4 regions of the Streptomyces sp. NPDC058664 genome follow, and region 1 is predicted to be linked to each of the others. Evidence: riboswitches for the same ligand, from Rfam matches in the RefSeq annotation. Region 1 holds a riboswitch; each other region holds the start of a gene.
What was found. Region 1 has a riboswitch for cobalamin ahead of ACFWUY_RS15855 (ABC transporter substrate-binding protein). Riboswitches for the same ligand answer to the same signal wherever they lie in the genome.
Positions count from the first base shown of each region.

Region 2: it holds a riboswitch for cobalamin, as region 1 does, so the genes downstream of both, cobN (cobaltochelatase subunit CobN) here and ACFWUY_RS15855 (ABC transporter substrate-binding protein) in region 1, are expected to answer to the same signal.
Region 3: it holds a riboswitch for cobalamin, as region 1 does, so the genes downstream of both, ACFWUY_RS29275 (ribonucleoside-diphosphate reductase subunit alpha) here and ACFWUY_RS15855 (ABC transporter substrate-binding protein) in region 1, are expected to answer to the same signal.
Region 4: it holds a riboswitch for cobalamin, as region 1 does, so the genes downstream of both, ACFWUY_RS06760 (energy-coupling factor ABC transporter permease) here and ACFWUY_RS15855 (ABC transporter substrate-binding protein) in region 1, are expected to answer to the same signal.

Region 1 is NZ_JBHXRW010000016.1:137,223-141,575, forward strand. Features, by position in the region: gene ACFWUY_RS15845 (ABC transporter ATP-binding protein) at 1-316, opposite strand, end outside; gene ACFWUY_RS15850 (FecCD family ABC transporter permease) at 313-1,350, opposite strand; gene ACFWUY_RS15855 (ABC transporter substrate-binding protein) at 1,413-2,477, opposite strand; cobalamin riboswitch at 2,564-2,689, opposite strand; gene ACFWUY_RS15860 (cold-shock protein) at 2,808-3,011, opposite strand; gene ACFWUY_RS15865 (beta-glucosidase) at 3,173-4,353, opposite strand, start outside.
Region 2 is NZ_JBHXRW010000012.1:30,094-34,446, reverse strand. Features, by position in the region: gene ACFWUY_RS12485 (precorrin-8X methylmutase) at 1-529, opposite strand, end outside; gene cobG (precorrin-3B synthase) at 526-1,788, opposite strand; cobalamin riboswitch at 1,875-2,003, shown strand; gene cobN (cobaltochelatase subunit CobN) at 2,043-4,353, shown strand, end outside.
Region 3 is NZ_JBHXRW010000043.1:64,705-69,057, forward strand. Features, by position in the region: gene ACFWUY_RS29275 (ribonucleoside-diphosphate reductase subunit alpha) at 1-1,747, opposite strand, end outside; cobalamin riboswitch at 1,880-2,018, opposite strand; gene ACFWUY_RS29280 (GNAT family N-acetyltransferase) at 2,067-2,567, opposite strand; gene mctP (monocarboxylate uptake permease MctP) at 2,655-4,286, opposite strand; gene ACFWUY_RS29290 (DUF3311 domain-containing protein) at 4,283-4,353, opposite strand, start outside.
Region 4 is NZ_JBHXRW010000005.1:220,305-224,657, reverse strand. Features, by position in the region: gene dhaK (dihydroxyacetone kinase subunit DhaK) at 178-1,170, shown strand; gene dhaL (dihydroxyacetone kinase subunit DhaL) at 1,197-1,817, shown strand; gene ACFWUY_RS06765 (PTS-dependent dihydroxyacetone kinase phosphotransferase subunit DhaM) at 1,814-2,224, shown strand; cobalamin riboswitch at 2,262-2,496, shown strand; gene ACFWUY_RS06760 (energy-coupling factor ABC transporter permease) at 2,525-3,220, shown strand; gene ACFWUY_RS06755 (energy-coupling factor ABC transporter substrate-binding protein) at 3,220-3,630, shown strand; gene cbiQ (cobalt ECF transporter T component CbiQ) at 3,637-4,353, shown strand, end outside.

The DNA of each region.
Region 1 (4,353 bases):
GATCGGTCTGCGTGTCGGCCTGCTGCTCGACCGTGGCGAGGCGCCGGGCGACCGTCCGGCGGCCGAGCCCGGCCAGCGGGTCGCCGTCGAGGGTGACGACCCCGGAGTCGGGGGCGAGGACGCCCGCGAGGAGGCGCAGGAGGGTCGACTTCCCCGAGCCGTTGGGCCCGAGGAGGCCGGTGACGGTGCCGGGCGTGAGGGTGACGCTGACCCCGTCGAGGACGAGGGTGCCGCCCGCGGTGCGCGAGACCCGGTCGGCGCGGAGTCCGAGGCTCGGGCTCGGAATCGGAGCGGTCGGAGTCGGGCCCGCGGTCATCGGGAGCTCCTGGTGCGGTACAGGACGAGGACGAAGGCCGGGACGCCGATCAGCGAGGTCACCACGCCCACCGGCACCTCCTGGGGGTCGAGGACCGTGCGGGCGAGCGTGTCGGCCCAGACCAGGAACACCGCCCCGGCCAGGGCGGTGACCGGCAGCAGCCGCGCGTGCCCGGGGCCCGCCAGGGCCCGGGCGGCGTGCGGCAGGACGAGGCCGACGAAGCCGATCGCTCCGGCGGCGGAGACCAGCGCGGCCGTCAGGAGGGCGGTGACGCACAGCAGGACGAGCCTCGTGCGGGTGACGGCGACCCCCAGCGCGGCGGCGGCGTCCTCGCCGAACGCGAACGCGTCCAGGGTCCGCGCGTGCCCGCCGCACACCAGCAGGGCCGCCGCGAGCACCGCCCCGCACACCCCCACGTCGCTCCAGCCGGCCCCGCCGAGCGAGCCGAGCAGCCAGAAGAGCACGCCCCGTGTGGTCTCGGCGTCCGCCGCCGTCATCACGACGAAGGAGGTGAGGGCGGAGAAGAGCTGCATCGCGGCGACGCCCGCGAGCACCACCCGGTCCGTCGAACCGCCGAGGGTGTGGCTGAGCAGCAGGACGAGCGCGAAGGAGAGCACCGCGCCGAGGAACGCCCCTCCGGTGACGGAGAGGACGCCTCCGCCGACGCCGAGGACGACGACCGCGACCGCGCCGGTCGAGGCGCCGGAGGAGACCCCGAGCACGAAGGGGTCGGCGAGCGGGTTGCGCAGCAGCGACTGCATCACCGCGCCGCAGACCGCGAGTCCGGCTCCGCAGACGGCGGCGAGGAGGGTACGGGGCAGCCGCAGCTCCCACACGATGCCGTCCCGGATCGGCGAGACCTCCGGGACCTCCCCGCCGAGGTGGGCGGCGACCACGGCCCACACGTCGCCGACGCCGATGTCCGCGGGACCGATGGTGATCGCGACGGCCACCGAAGCGGCCAGGACGGCGAGCCCGGTCACCGTCCACAACAGCGCCGCGCCCCCTCCGCGTGCGACACCCCCTCCGCGCAGGACGCCGGACGGAACGACGGACCCGTCGGGTCGAACGTCGGTCTCGCCGGGCGGGAGCGCCGTCACTTCGCGAGGCCGTACGAGCGGAGGGCCGCCGCCACCTTCTCGACGCCCTCGACGGTGCGGACGGTGGGGTTCATGGCCTGGCCGCTGAGCAGGACGTACCGCTTCTTCCGTACCGCCGTCATGTTCCGGGTGACCGGGTCGGACTCCAGGAACTCGATCTTCTTCGCGGCGCTCTCGGCCGACTGCGAACGGCGGGTCAGGTCGCCGATGACGAGGACGTCGGGGTCGCGGTCGGCGACCGTCTCCCAGTTGACCTGCGGCCACTCCGCGCGCGTGTCGTCGAAGACGTTCTTCGCACCGAGGGCGTCGGTGACGATGCCGGGGGCGCCGCAACAGCCCGCCATGTAGGGCGCTTCGGCGTCGGAGAACCAGTAGAGGACCGTGGCGTCCGTGAAATCTCCGTCTGAAGTCGCCTTCGCCACACGGGACTTCAGTTCCGCGACGAGCTTCTCGCCGCGCTCCGGGACAGCGAACACCCGGGCCAGGTCGCGTATCTCGCCGTACACGGTGTCCATGGTCAGGGGCCGGATGCGGACTCCGTCGCCGTCGCCGCTGTTGTCCTTGCCGACGCAGTCGGTGGGCGAGAGGTAGGTGGGGACGCCGAGCTCCTCGAACCGCTCGCGGGGAGCCACCCCGCCCTTGCCGAGGGTGTACGCGAAGGAGGCGGCGGCGAAGTCGGGCTCGGCGTCGAGCACCTTCTCGAAGGAGGGGTAGCGGTCGGCGAGGCGCGGTACCTTCGCGTTCTCCTTCTCGAGTCCCTCGAGCACCGGGTCCGTCCAGGTGGCGGTGCCCGCCATGCGGTCGGCCAGGCCGAGGGAGAGCATGATCTCCGCCGACCCCTGGTCGAGGGCGACGGCCCGCCGCGGAGGCCGGTCGACCGTGACCCGGCGGCCGCAGTTGTCGTCGATCGTCACGGGGTACCCCTGGCGCGGGCCCCCGGTCGTGTTCACCGTGTTCTCCGTGGGCCGTGCGGCGGATCCGCCGCCGCATCCGGTCACGGTCAGGAGCAGGGCGCCGGCCAGGAACAGGGCGGCGGAGCGGGCGGGGTGTGCGAAGGGCACGGGGACTTCCTCTGCGGCCACGGCTCATACGCGGAGCCTGTCGTACGGTGCTCCCCGGACGACGGCGTGCCGCCGGGGCCGCCAGCAGGTCTTCGGACTCGGGGTCAGCCGGACGGAGCGCCTTCCCGGGCCCGTCGTGCCGCCCAGTGGCCGATGCTCCGCCCGTCGCCCTCACCGCTGCGCGTCAGTTCCGGTCTCGCACCGGATTCCCTGACCCGTGCACGTACCCGTCCGGGTGCGTACAAAGGTGCGACTGGCCTCGGCACAGTACCACCGGCCCGCTCCCCCGCCCGGGGGCGCCGCCGGTGGCACGGTCGTGCCGGCGGGGCGTCAGACGCGCAGTTCCTTCGCCTCGAAACGGCCCTCGCCGAGGACCAGGACGAAGGAGACCTGCTGCCCTTCGGAGAGGTGCTGCTCCTCCTCGATGTCCTCGGCGCTGAAGTAGACCTGCTCCTCGGAGCCCACGGGAACGACGAACCCGTACCCGCCGGCGCGGTTGAAGGAGTGCACGAACCCATTGCTTCTGCCGTCCACGGCGGCCTCCTCGTCGTCACCGGCGACGCGGCCGAGGGGGAGGTCGCGCCCGTCCCGGCCGCATTCGCGTCTCAGGGGACTCTTACCCCGCCGGATCGCTCTTCGCCCGCCGGCCGGCGCGGGCGGGTGATGCCGCCCGGGCCCCGTCCGGGCCGCCGTGGTCAGTCGCCGGTACGCGGATCGACCCGGAACGCGGCGTGCAGGGCACGGTGGTGGTCGACGTACCGCACCGGGCCGGTGAGGGCCACCCGGGCGGTCAGTCGTGGTTCGGTGCTGGAGGCGCTGAGCCGCAGCTCCAGCTCTCCCGGTTCCACCGCGCGCCGCCCGTCGCGGCCGGTGAACGAGGCGAGGTCGGCGGGGACGGCCACCCGGATCCGCTTCTGCTCCCCGGCGGCCAGGTCGAGCCGTTCGTAGCCGATGAGGCGCTGGAGGGGCTGGACCACGGAGGCCACGGGGTCGTGGAGGTAGAGCTGCACGAGCTCGCTGCCGGCGCGGTCGCCGGTGTTGCGCACGGTGAGGGCGAGGTGGAACGTGCCGTCGGTGGGGGCCTCGGGGTTCTCGACGACGAGGTCGTCCCACGCGAAGGTGGTGTAGGTCAGGCCGTGTCCGAAGCCGTAGGCGGGTGTCGGGTCGATGCTGGAGACGTCGCCGGCGTGGCCGAGGCGGGCGGCGAGGTAGGTGGACGGCTGGGCGCCGGGGTCGCGGGGCACGCTGACGGGCAGTCGGCCGCTGGGGGCGGTCCGGCCGCTGAGGACGGAGGCGATGGCGGCGGTTCCCGACTCGCCGGGGAAGAAGGACTGGACGACGGCGGCGGACTCGTCGGCCGCGCGGCCGAGCGCGTAGGGCCGTCCGGCCAGCAGCGTGGTCACGACCGGTGTGCCGGTGTCGAGGAGCGCGTCGAGGAGCCGCTGCTGCGCTCCGGGCAGGGTGAGCGATCCCGCGTCGCAGCCCTCGCCGCTGGTGCCGCGGCCGAAGAGCCCGGCGCGGTCGCCGAGCGCCGCGACGACGAGGTCGGCGCCGCGGGCCGCCGCCACGGCCTCGGCGATGCCCTCGGTCCCCGCGTCGTCGATGCCGGTGCCCCGCGCCACGGTGATCTCGGCCGCGGGGAACTCCGTCCGGAGCGTGTCGTGAAGGGTCGGCAGGTCGATGCCGAGGGGGACGCCGGGGTGCTGTCCGCCGACGTGGACGGGGAAGGAGTAGCAGCCGAGGACGGCGGTGGGGACTTCGGCGTTGGGGCCGATCAGGGCGATGCGGCGGGGGGTGCGCGGGTCGAGCGGGAGGGTGCCGTCGTTGCGGAGCAGGACGACGGCCCGCTCGGCGATCCGGCCGGCCAGTTCGCGGT
Region 2 (4,353 bases), on a different contig from region 1:
TGGACTCGGCGGCGCCGATGAAGCCGACCGGTATGCCGAGGACGGCGGCGGGCTTCCCCGCTCCCTTCGCGATCATCTCCAGGAGGTGGAAGAGGGCGGTGGGGGCGTTGCCGATGGCGACGACGGAGCCTTCGAGGCGGTCCCGCCACAGTTCGAGGGCGGCGGCGGAGCGGGTGGTGCCCAGTTCGGCGGCGAGGCCGGGGACGGCCGGGTCGGAGAGCGCGCAGAGCACCTCGTTGTCGGCGGGCAGCCGCTTGCGGGTGACACCGCTGGCGACCATCTGGGCGTCACAGAGGATCGGGGCACCGGCGCGGAGCGCGGCGCGGGCGTTCGCGACGACCCCGGGGGAGTAGGCGATGTCCTGCACGAGGTCGGTCATGCCGCAGGCGTGGATCATCCGGACCGCCACCTGGGCGACGTCGGCGGGCAGGCCCGCGAGGTCCGCCTCGGCGCGGATCGTGGCAAAGGACCGGCGGTAGATCTCCGCCCCGTCCTTCTCGTAGTCGAACATCGTGTCGCTCTCGCTCATCTCGTGGGGGGCGTGGGGCCGACGGGGGTGCGGGCCGCCGCGACGGCTTCTGACAGGGAGGTACGGGAGGTGGGCGCGCCGTCCACCAGATAGGTGTCCTCGCCGGTGGCGAGGACCTCGATCCAGCCGCCGTACGGGTGTCCGCAGCGCCGCTCGCACCCGGAGAAGTGCACGGGCAGCGGCCCGGGGGGCGCGGCGAGAGCGTCCGTACGTACGTCGGCGAGGGACTTGGCGCAGCCGGGGCGCCCGGTGCAGGCGGTGACTCCGGCGCCGGGTGCGTCGGGGCGGGTGATGAGGCCGTACGTCTCCAGGGCGTCCAGGCGATCCGCGGCGGCCCCTGTTCCGGTTTCCACCACGACCACCCCCCGCCACGGTGTGAACCGGACCTCGTCGGCCGGCAGCAGCGCCCGCAGCTGGGCGGCGGTCAGCCGGCCGAGCGGCGCGAGGACGTACAGGCCGCCGTCCCCGAGGGCTCCGGGCGCGGGCGGCGGGGAGAACGGCGTCGGCGGTACGGGCAGGGCCTCGGCCGCGATCCCGGCGCGCGCCAGGGCCCCGGCCCAGTCCGGGACGTGGGCGTCGGGCAGTTCACGGGGCCGCCAGGCGCCGTTCCCGGCCGCGTCGGCGGCGTCGAGGAACGCGAGGGCGGCGGCGAGGGCGGCGCGGACGGCGTCGGCGGCGGCGAGCCGGAAGACCTGCCGGCCGCCGGGCCACAGCACGGCGGTCCCGTCCGCGTCTGCGATCAACTTCACATCGCCGCCGAGCCCGGCCACGTCCCCGCGCCCGTCGTCCAGGACGAACAGGAAACGGCCGGAAAGCGCCGCCGCCCGGGGCTCGGAGCACAGCGCGGCGTCAAGGTCGCGCGCCCACAACTGCACGTCCGCGTGGCCGAGTCCGTCGAGTCCGGCGGTCGGCGAGGCGACGATGTTGCGGACGCGTTCGTGGGTGGGGGAGGGCAGCAGGCCCGCCTCGTCGAGGAGGCCGGCGAGCTCCGCCCCGCAGCCCTCGCCGAGACCGCGCAGCTCCGCGTTGCCGCGCGAGGTGATGCTGACCCGCCCGTCGCCGAGCGTCTCCGCCGCCGTCGCGAGGGCTTCGACCTGACGGAACGTCAATCTACCTGCGGGCAGGCGGAGTCGGGCCAGGCGGCCGTCCTCGGCGGGGTGCAGGCGCAGCGCCCCGGGGCAGGCGTCGCCACGGTCCCGTATGCGAGCTTCGCCCGGTTCGGGCGTCGTGGGTGGGGTGGGCGGCATGGCGGCGAGCATACCCACGGGGAACCGGGCGCCCACCGGGTGTGATCAGGCCGACTCGGCGGCCCGCCCCGGCCCTCGGCGCCACGATCTAGGATGCAGTTCGGCATGGGGTCCCAGGACCCCGGGGAGGAAGCCCGGTGAGAATCCGGCGCGGTCCCGCCACTGTGAGCCCGTACCAGGCACGACGGAACGGGTGAGTCAGGAACTCCTGCCGTCCACACGACCACCCGGGGCGCGGACAACCCCGAGGAAGGCCTGCGCTCGCCATGCTTCTGCTGCTGTCGCACTCCGACACCGACCTGCTCAGCGCCCGCGCGGCGAACGCCGCCTCGGCCGGCGGCCCGGTGGAGTACCGCTTCGCCAACCCCGCCCGCCTTCCCCTCGCCGAACTGCCCGGCCTCCTCGACGGCGCCGACCTCGTCGTCGTCCGCCTCCTCGGCGGGCTCCGCTCCTGGGAGGACGGTCTCGACGCGGTCCGCGCCGCCGGAAAGCCCGTGGTCGTCCTCAGCGGCGAACAGGCGCCCGACGCGCAGCTGATGGAGACGTCCACCGTCCCCGTCGGCGTCGCCACCGAGGCGCACGCCTATCTCGCGCACGGCGGCCCCGGGAACCTGGAGCAGCTGGCCCGCTTCCTCTCCGACACCGTCCTGCTCACCGGCCACGGCTTCGAGGCCCCGGCCGCCGCCCCCACCTGGGGTCCCCTCGACCGGGTCGCGAAGAACGACAGCGGCCCGACCATCGCCGTGCTCTACTACCGCGCCCACCACATGAGCGGGAACACCGCCTTCGTCGGCGCCCTGTGCGACGCCATCGAGGACGCCGGCGCGCGGGCCCTCCCGCTGTACGTGGCCTCCCTGCGGGCCCCGGAGGACGAGCTCCTCGCCGAGCTGCGCGGAGTCGACGCCATCGTCACCACCGTCCTCGCCGCCGGCGGCACCAAGCCCGCCCAGGCGCAGGCCGGCGGCGACGAGGAGGCCTGGGACGCGGGGGCGCTCGCCGCGCTCGACGTGCCGATCCTCCAGGCGCTCTGCCTCACCGGCTCGCGCGCCGCCTGGGAGGAGAACGACGAGGGCCTCTCCCCGCTGGACGCCGCCAGTCAGGTCGCCGTGCCCGAGTTCGACGGGCGGCTCATCACCGTCCCGTTCTCCTTCAAGGAGATCGACGAGGACGGCCTGCCCGCGTACGTGGCCGACGCCGAGCGCGCGGCCCGCGTCGCCGGGATCGCCGTACGGCACGCCCGGCTCCGCCACATCCCGAACGCCGAGAAGAAGCTGGCGCTCGTCCTCTCCGCGTACCCGACGAAGCACTCCCGCATCGGCAACGCCGTCGGCCTCGACACCCCCGCGTCCGCCGTCTCCCTCCTGCGCCGTCTGATCGCCGAGGGGTACGACTTCGGGCCCGCCGAGGAGCTTCCCGGCCTGGTCTCCGGCGACGGCGACGAGCTGATCTACGCGCTCATCGAGGCCGGCGGCCACGACCAGGACTGGCTGACGGAGGAGCAGCTCGCCCGCAACCCGGTCCGCATCCCGGCCGCCGACTACAAGCGCTGGTACGCGACGCTCCCCGAGGAGCTCCGCACCCACGTCGAGGAGCACTGGGGCCCGGCGCCGGGCGAGATGTTCCTCGACCGCTCGCGCAACCCGGAGGGCGACATCGTCCTCGCCGCCCTGCGGCGCGGGAACCTGCTGATCCTCATCCAGCCGCCGCGCGGCTTCGGCGAGAACCCGATCGCGATCTACCACGACCCCGATCTCCCGCCGTCCCACCACTACCTCGCCGCCTACCGCTGGATCGCCGCCCGCGCCGAGGACGGCGGCTTCGGCGCCGACGCCATGGTCCACCTGGGCAAGCACGGCAACCTGGAGTGGCTGCCCGGCAAGAACGCCGGCCTGTCCGCCGCCTGCGGACCGGACGCGGCGCTCGGCGACATCCCGCTGATCTACCCCTTCCTCGTCAACGACCCGGGCGAGGGCACCCAGGCCAAGCGGCGCGTCCACGCGACCCTCGTCGACCACCTGGTGCCGCCGATGGCCCGCGCCGACTCGTACGGCGACATCGCGCGCCTGGAGCAGCTGCTCGACGAGTACGCGCAGATCTCCTCCATGGACCCGGCGAAGCTGCCCGCGATCCGCGCCCAGATCTGGACGCTGATCCAGGCCGCCAAGCTCGACCACGACCTCGGCCTCCAGGAGCGCCCGGAGGACGACGGCTTCGACGACTTCCTGCTGCACGTCGACGGCTGGCTGTGCGAGGTCAAGGACGCGCAGATCCGCGACGGTCTGCACGTCCTCGGCGGCGCCCCGGAGGGCGAGGCCCGGGTCAACCTGGTCCTCTCCATCCTGCGCGCCCGCCAGATCTGGGGCGGCACGCAGGCCCTGCCCGGTCTGCGCGAGGCGCTCGGCCTCGACGAGTCGGCCGCGACCCGCACCACCGCCGACGAGGCGGAGGCGAAGGCCCGCGAGCTGGTCGAGGCGATGGAGGCGGCGGGCTGGTCCGTGGACGCGGTCGCGACGGTCGCCGCCGCGTACGGCCCCGAGGTGCACGCCGTCCTCCGCTTCGCCTGCGAGCAGGTCGTGC
Region 3 (4,353 bases), on a different contig from region 1:
CGTCGTAGTGGTCGGGGTGCAGGACGCCACGGGCGGTGCGGGTCTTGTCCCAGGCCGGCAGCGGGCCGTTGCGCTCGGCGAGGTCGGCGGAGGCCTCGTAGGCCGCCAGCATGATGCGCTCGGCGATCTTCGTCGACAGGGCGCGGGCCTCCGCCGAGTCGAACGGCAGCTTCAGCTGGAAGAAGACGTCCTGGAGGCCCATCGCGCCCAGGCCCACCGGCCGCCAGCGGGCGTTGGAGCGGCCCGCCTGCTCGGTCGGGTAGAAGTTGATGTCGACGACCCGGTCGAGGAAGGTGACGGCCGTGCGGACGGTGGCGTCGAGCCGCTCCCAGTCGATGTCCCCGCCGTCGGCTCCCTGGTCCACGAAGGCGCCGAGGTTGACCGAGCCGAGGTTGCAGACGGCCGTCTCGCCGTCGTTCGTGACCTCGATGATCTCGGTGCACAGGTTGGAGGAGTGGACGACGGTGCCGGGCTCGGCGGTCTGGTTGGCCGTCCGGTTCGAGGCGTCCTTGAAGGTCATCCAGCCGTTGCCGGTCTGGGCCAGGGTCCGCATCATCCGGCCGTACAGGTCACGGGCCGGCATGGTCTTGCGGGCCAGGCCCTTGGCTTCGGCGGCGCGGTAGGCGGCGTCGAACTCCTCGCCCCACAGGTCGACGAGCTCGGGCACGTCCGCCGGGGAGAACAGCGACCAGTCGGCGTCCGCGTTGACCCGGCGCATGAACTCGTCCGGGATCCAGTGCGCCAGGTTCAGGTTGTGCGTACGGCGCTGGTCCTCGCCCGTGTTGTCGCGGAGTTCGAGGAACTCCTCGATGTCCGCGTGCCAGGTCTCCAGGTAGACGGCGGCGGCGCCCTTGCGGCGGCCGCCCTGGTTCACGGCGGCGACGGAGGCGTCGAGCGTCTTCAGGAACGGCACGATGCCGTTGGAGTGCCCGTTGGTGCCGCGGATCAGCGAACCGCGCGCCCGGATGCGGGAGTACGAGAGGCCGATGCCGCCCGCGTGCTTCGAGAGGCGCGCCACCTGGTGGTAGCGGTCGTAGATGGAGTCCAGCTCGTCCTGCGGGGAGTCCAGGAGGTAGCAGGAGGACATCTGCGGGTGGCGGGTGCCGGAGTTGAAGAGGGTGGGGGAGGAGGGGAGGTAGTCGAGACGGCTCATCAGGCCGTACAGCGCGGCCACCTCGTCGAGCGCGCGGACCGAGTCGTCCTCGGCCAGACCGGAGGCGACGCGCAGCATGAAGTGCTGCGGGGTCTCGATGACCTTGCGGGTGATCGGGTGGCGCAGCAGGTAGCGCGAGTAGAGGGTGCGCAGACCGAAGTAGCCGAAGCGGTCGTCGCCGGCCGGGTCGATCGTCGCGTCCAGGCGGGCCGCGTGCAGGGCGACGAACGCGGCGGTGCGGTCGGCGATCAGGCCCTCGCGGTGGCCGACGGCGACGGAGGCGGAGAAGGAGACCGAGCCCTGGCCGGCCGCCTCGTCGGCGATGGTGATCGTCAGGAGCCGGGCGGCGAGCCGGGAGTACGCCGGGTCCTCGGCGATCAGGCCGGCGGCCGCCTCGGTGGCCAGCTCGCGCAGCTCCGCCTCGTCCGACGCGGCGCTGCGGCCGCGAAGCGCGGCGGCGGCGACCTTGCCGGGGTCGGTGTCGGGGAGATCGGCGGTGAGGTCGGTCAGGGTCCGCAGCAGTACGGTCCCGGGGCCGTCGCTCTCGACCGCGGAAACCTCGGCGGAAGCCGGATCGGCGGGCGCGATGGTCACGTGGGGGCTCTCCCTCGCTCGGCTCGGGGCCGCGGCGGGGGAAGGCGGGCAGACGGGCATCCGTAACGCCGGACGCGACGCTTCCACCGGCCCACTCCGCGAGGCCCGGACGTCAGTGGCACCCGGAACGGACGGACCGGGTGCGCTGTCGGCAGGTCCTCGGACTCACCTCGTACGAAAACGTCGTATCCGTATGAAGCACACCGTTGCGGGACAGTTCCGGATTCGCGCCGGATTCCCCTGCGTCGACAGCGAGGTTGAGCATACATGTGGGGGGCGCCGCTCGTGGCACCCCCCACATGTTGTGTCGCCCCTCGGCTCAGAACTCCAGGGCGTAGGTGAGCAGAAGATGGTCGCGGATCGGCGACCAGTCCCGGTGCGGGGTGCGGACGAAGCCGAGGCGGTCGTACATCCGGTGCGCGGCGACCATCGTCGTGTCCGTGGAGAGCACGATCCGCTCGCACCCGGGCAGGGCTCGCGCGCGCTCGACGCAGGTCCGTACGAGGGCCTCGCCGACGCCCCGGCCGCGGGCCTCCCGGGCGACGGCGAGCATCCGGAACTCGGCCTCGCCCGCGACCGCGATGTCCGCCCAGGGGGTGTTGCCGGTGGCGAAGGTCACTCCGCCGACGAGCCGGCCGTCGGCGTCCTCGGCGACGAGCACCTCGCTCTCGCGGGCCCGCCGCGCGGTGTCCCGGAGCACCTCCAGATAGGAGTCCTGGGCCCCGTACTTCAGCAGTCCGTCGTTCAGGTAGATGCTCGCGGTGAGTTCGCCGAGCGCCTCGTACTCCTCGGGCCGTACTGCCCTGATCGTGAAGTCCATGAGGGAAGTGTGCCTCGGAGGGAGACGCGAAGAGGCCCGGGATCCCCTGGTGGAGGTCCCGGGCCCGCGTGCGGCCGTTCCGTCCGGTCAGTGCGTCTCGGCGCCGACCTTCGGCAGCTCGGTCTGCACGCCGGGGTCACCGGCGTCCGCCGTGTAGTCGGACGGGGACGTCTCGTCGATGCCCTCGGGAGCCTTGACGGCCTTGAGGACGAAGGTGAGGACGACCGTGACGACGACGTTCAGGACGAAGGCGGTGAGGCCGATGTAGCCGATCTCGCCGATGCCCGGGATCTCGGCGGAGGAGCCGCCGAAGTGCTTCTGGGTCGGGCTGGCGACGCCGTACGCGGCGACCGTGCCGTAGACCATGCCGACGGCCCAGCCGGCGAGCAGCGCCCAGCGGTGGAACCAGCGGGTGAACAGGCCGCCGACGAGGGCCGGGAAGGTCTGCAGGATCCAGATGCCGCCGAGCAGCTGGAAGTTGATCGCGACCGTCTTGTCCATGGTGAGGACGAAGGCGAGCGCGCCGACCTTCACCAGGAGCGAGACCAGCTTGGAGACCTTGGTCTCCTGCGCCGGGGTCGCGTCCTTCTTGATGAAGTCCTTGTAGATGTTGCGGGTGAAGAGGTTGGCCGCGGCGATCGACATGATCGCCGCCGGGACGAGCGCGCCGATGCCGATCGCGGCGAACGCGACGCCCGCGAACCAGTCGGGGAACATCGTCTCGAAGAGCTGCGGAATGGCGAGCTGCCCGTTCTTCACCTGGATCCCGGCGGCGATCGCCATGAAGCCGAGCAGCGCGAGCAGGCCCAGCATCAGCGAGTACAGCGGCAGGATCGTGGTGTTGCGGCGGATGACCTCGCGGCTCCGGGACGACAGGGTCGCCGTGATGGAGTGCGGGTACATGAACAGCGCGAGCGCCGAGCCGAGCGCGAGCGTCGCGTACGTCCACTGGCCGGCCTCGCCGGGGACGACCGAACCACGCGGCTTGTCGGTCGCCGGGTTGGTCTGCGCGTACGCCTCGCTCGCCTTGGCGAAGATCTCGTCGAAGCCGCCCAGCTTGATCGGGATGTAGATGATCGCCACCGCGATGACGATGTAGATCAGGGTGTCCTTGACGAAGGCGATGAGCGCGGGGGCGCGCAGGCCCGAGGAGTACGTGTACGCCGCGAGGACGCCGAAGGCGATGAGCAGCGGCAGGTCCTTGATGAACCAGTGGGTGGTCTCGCCGCCGCCGACGCCCATCACGTCCAGGACGGCCTGGATGCCGACGAGCTGGAGCGCGATGTACGGCATGGTGGCGAGGATGCCGGTGACCGCCACCGCGAGGGACAGGCTCTTGGAGCCGAAGCGGCCGCGCACGAAGTCCGAGGTGGTGACGTACCCGTGCTTGTGCGAGACCGACCAGAGGCGCGGCAGGAAGGTGAAGATCAGCGGGTAGATCAGGATCGTGTACGGCACGGCGAAGAAGCCGGCCGCGCCCGCCGCGTAGATGGCCGCCGGGACGGCGACGAAGGTGTACGCGGTGTAGAGGTCGCCGCCGAGCAGGAACCAGGTCACCCAGGTGCCGAACGACCGGCCGCCCAGGCCCCATTCGTCGAGGCTGTTCTCGTTCTCGGCCCTGCGCCAGCGCGAGGCGAGGAAGCCCATGACCGTGACGGCCAGGAAGAAGAAGATGAAGACGGCGAGTGCGACGCCGTTCACGCCGGTCACGTCCTTCATCGCGCGTCACCTCCCTTGCGGGCACGCTGGTCGATCTGCCACAGCTTGTACGCGACCATGGTGAGCG
Region 4 (4,353 bases), on a different contig from region 1:
TCCTGGCGACTCAAACCTGACACTCCATCACGGAAGTCAGCGTTCAGTCAGCATCAGTACCGCTGGAAGCAGCCCTCCAGCGCCATGAACCGCCAAGATCAACAATTCGGCGCGCCTGCTCTGACCTGCAAAAGCCCTGTCCAGTGGCTTACCTGTCAATCTCACCCGGAGGTATCCATGAGGATGCTCATCAACGTTCCCGAGACCGTCGTCGCCGACGCGCTGCGGGGGATGGCGGCCGCTCATCCCGAGCTCACCGTGGACGTGGAGCAGCGGGTCGTGGTGCGGCGGGACGCGCCCGTGGCGGGGAAGGTCGCGCTGGTCTCCGGAGGCGGATCCGGGCACGAGCCCTTGCACGGAGGGTTCGTGGGGCCCGGGATGCTGGCGGCCGCGTGCCCCGGGGAGGTGTTCACCTCCCCGGTGCCCGATCAGATGGTGCGGGCCGCGGCTGCCGTCGACAGTGGGGCCGGGGTGTTGTTCGTCGTCAAGAACTACACCGGGGACGTGCTCAACTTCGAGATGGCGGCGGAGCTCGCGGAGGACGAGGGCATCCAGGTCGCCAAGGTCCTCGTCGACGACGACGTCGCCGTCACGGACAGTCTGTACACCGCCGGCCGGCGAGGGACCGGCGGCACGCTCTTCGTGGAGAAGATCGCGGGCGCCGCCGCCGAGGAGGGCGCGCCCCTCGAGCGGGTGGAGGCGATCGCCCGTCGGGTCAACGGGCGCTGCCGGTCCTTCGGCGTGGCCCTGAGCGCCTGCACCACCCCCGCCAAGGGCAGCCCCACCTTCGATCTCCCCGCGGGCGAACTGGAGTTGGGCATCGGGATCCACGGCGAACCGGGGCGTGAGCGGCGGCCGATGATGACCTCCCGGGAGATCGCGGACTTCGCCGTCGACGTCGTCGTCGAGGACCTCCGCCCGTCCGGGCCGGTGATCGCGCTGGTGAACGGGATGGGCGCCACCCCGCTCCTGGAGCTGTACGGCTTCAACGCGGAGGTGCAGCGTGTGCTCGGCGAGCGGCGGGTGCCGGTCGCCCGTACTCTCGTCGGGAACTACGTGACCTCGCTCGACATGGCCGGCTGCTCGGTGACCCTGTGCGAAGTGGACGAAGACCTCCTTCGCCTGTGGGACGCGCCCGTACAGACGCCCGCGCTGCGCTGGGGCAGGTGAGACGAGGGATGGGAGAGGGGACCGGAATGACGGAGACCTTCGGCGCGGACTTCCTGGTGCGGTGGCTGGCCGCGGTGGCCGAGGCCGTCGACCGCGAGGCGGACCGGCTCACCGAGCTTGACTCGGCCATCGGCGACGCCGACCACGGCGCGAATCTGAAACGGGGGTTCGCCGCCGTCTCGGAGACCCTCGCCAAGGAGCCGCCGGCGACGCCCGGCGCGGTGCTCACCACGGCCGGACGGCAGCTGATCTCCACCGTGGGCGGCGCGTCGGGACCTCTGTACGGCACGCTGCTGCGCCGTACCGGCAAGGCGCTGGGCGACGGGGACCGGATCAGCCGGGAGCAGCTGGCGGAGGCCCTCGGATCCGGAGTGGCCGCCGTGTCGCAGCTGGGCGGTGCCCAGGTGGGCGACAAGACGATGCTGGACGCGCTCGTTCCGGCCGTGGAGGGGCTGCGGGCGTCGTTCGGGGCGGGCCGCGCCGCCGCCGAGGAGGGCGCCCTCGGGACCGTACCCCTGCGGGCGCGGAAGGGCAGGGCCAGTTATCTGGGCGAGCGGTCGGTGGGGCACCAGGATCCGGGGGCCACGTCCTCCGCGCTGCTGTTCGCCGCGCTCGACGAGGCCGCCCGTGGGGAGGGGGCGTCGTGAGTGCCGGGACCCGCGTCGGCATCGTGCTCGTCTCGCACAGTGCCGCCGTCGCGACGGCCGTGGCCGAGCTGGCCCGGGGGCTTTCCGGCGGCGGTGACCTGGCGCCGGTCCTCCCGGCCGGCGGGGCCCCGGACGGCGGCCTGGGGACGAGTTCCGAGCTGATCCGCCAGGCGGCGAGGGACGTGGACCGGGGCGCGGGCGTGGCGATCCTGGTCGATCTGGGGAGCGCGGTGCTCACCGTGAAGGCGCTGCTCGCCGAGGGCGACGAGCTTCCCGAGGGCTCCCGTCTGGTGGACGCGCCGTTCGTCGAGGGCGCGGTCGCCGCGCTGGTCACGGCGAGCGCGGGAGGGGACATCGACGCGGTGACGGCGGCGGCCTCGGAGGCGTACGCCTACCGCAAGGAGTGACTGCGCGGAGTGAGTGAGAAGCCGCACAGGGTGGCCGTCGTGTTGTGATGTACCTGGTCAACGCACTAGTGTCACAGCGCCTTGGTGTACGGGAAACCGGTGCAGTACCGGTGCGGCCCTCGCCACTGTGATCGGGATGTCCGGCTCCACCCCCGCGGGGAACGCCCTCGGGGAAGCCACTGGACCGCGACGGGAGACCGTCGTGGTGTGGGAAGGCGGAGTCGGGCGTATGACCGTCAGCCAGGAGACCGGCCAGGGTGCGTTGTCCATCCACGAGGTGCTGGAGAGGGTCTCCCAACCATGCATATAGCCGAGGGGTACCTACCCCCTGTGCACGCGGCCGCCTGGGGCGTCGCGTCCGCGCCGTTCGTCGTCCACGGGGTCCGCGCGCTGACCCGTGAAGTACGGTCGAACCCCGAGTCCACGCTTCTGCTCGGCGCTTCGGGCGCCTTCACCTTCGTCCTCTCGGCGCTCAAGCTGCCGTCCGTGACGGGCAGTTGTTCGCATCCGACCGGTACGGGTCTGGGTGCGATCCTGTTCCGGCCGCCGATCATGGCGGTCCTCGGGACGATCACCCTGCTGTTCCAGGCCCTGCTGCTCGCCCACGGCGGGCTGACCACGCTCGGTGCGAACGTCTTCTCGATGGCGATCGTCGGGCCCTGGGCGGGATACGGGACGTACCTGCTGCTGCGCCGGTTCGGTGCGCCGCTGATGGTCGCCGTCTTCTTCGGCGCGTTCGTCGCCGACCTGTCCACGTACTGCGTGACCAGCGTGCAGCTGGCGCTCGCCTTCCCGGACCCGGGCAGCGGTGTGCCCGGGGCGCTCGCCAAGTTCGGCGGGATCTTCGCCGTGACGCAGCTCCCCCTGGCTGTCAGCGAGGGCCTGCTCACCGTGCTCGTGATGCGGTTGCTCACGCAGTCCAGCAAGGGCGAACTGACCCGGCTCGGTGTCCTCGGCGGACGCACGGCGGAGCGACGCAAGGAGGCGACCGCGTGATGAGCCGGAACGCGAGGATCAACGCCCTGCTGCTGCTCGTCGTCGCGGCGCTCGCGGTACTGCCGCTCGCGCTGGGGCTCGGGGACCACAAGGAGGAGCCGTTCACGGGGGCGGACGGGGAGGCGGAGACCGCGATCACGGAGCTCCACCCGGACTACGAGCCGTGGTTCAGCCCCTTGTACGAGCCGCCGTCCGGGGAGATCGAGTCCGCGCTGTTCTCCCTCCAGGCCGCGCTGGGTGCCGGCGTCCTGGCGTACTACTTCGGCCTGCGGCGAGGCCGCAGGCAGGGGGCGGCCCTGGCGGAGGCGGCCGGGGTGAAGGCCCCTCACGGTACGGGCAGCGTGGCGGCCGAAAGGAAGGCCTCGCCGGACGGGGGCTCCCCCGGGGGCCCCGGCGAGCCGGGCGCGTAGCCGCCGATGCTGCCGATCGACGCGGCGGCGCACAGCAGTCGCTGGCGCCGCCGTCATCCCGCCGAGAAGGCGCTGCTCGGCTTCGGTCTGACCCTGTGCGCGGTCTCTCTGCCGCCGTGGCCGGGCGCGCCGCTCGTGGCCGCGGTCACGCTCGGGGTGCTGCTCGGCCCGGCCGGTGTGCCGGGACGGGCGCTGTGGCGGGCGTTCCGCGTCCCGCTCGGGTTCTGTGTCACGGGTGCGATTCCGCTGCTGTTCGAGGTGGGCGGTGCCCGGGGCGCGGTCGCGTTCGCCCCGGGCGGTCCGGCGCAGGCGGTCGAGCTGCTGCTGCGGACCGCGTCGGCCTCGCTCGGGGTGCTGCTGTTCGCGTTCACCACGCCGGTCTCCGACGTCCTTCCCCGGCTGGTCCGGGCCGGGGTGCCGGCGCCCGTGGTGGACGTGGCCCTCGTGATGTACCGGATCATCTTCCTGCTCCTCGACTCGCTGTCCAAGATCCGGCAGGCGCAGGCGGCCCGGCTCGGGCACACCACCCGGGCCGCGACCTGGCGTTCGCTCGCGGGGCTCGGCGCGACCACGTTCGTGCGGGCCTTCGACCGGGCGCAGCGCCTGCAGTCGGGGCTCGCCGGGCGGGGGTACGACGGGACGCTGCGGGTGCTCGTGCCCGCGTGCGCGCCGTCCCGCCGGTTCCTCGCCGCGACGGGCGTGCTCCTGACGGGGCTCGTCGTG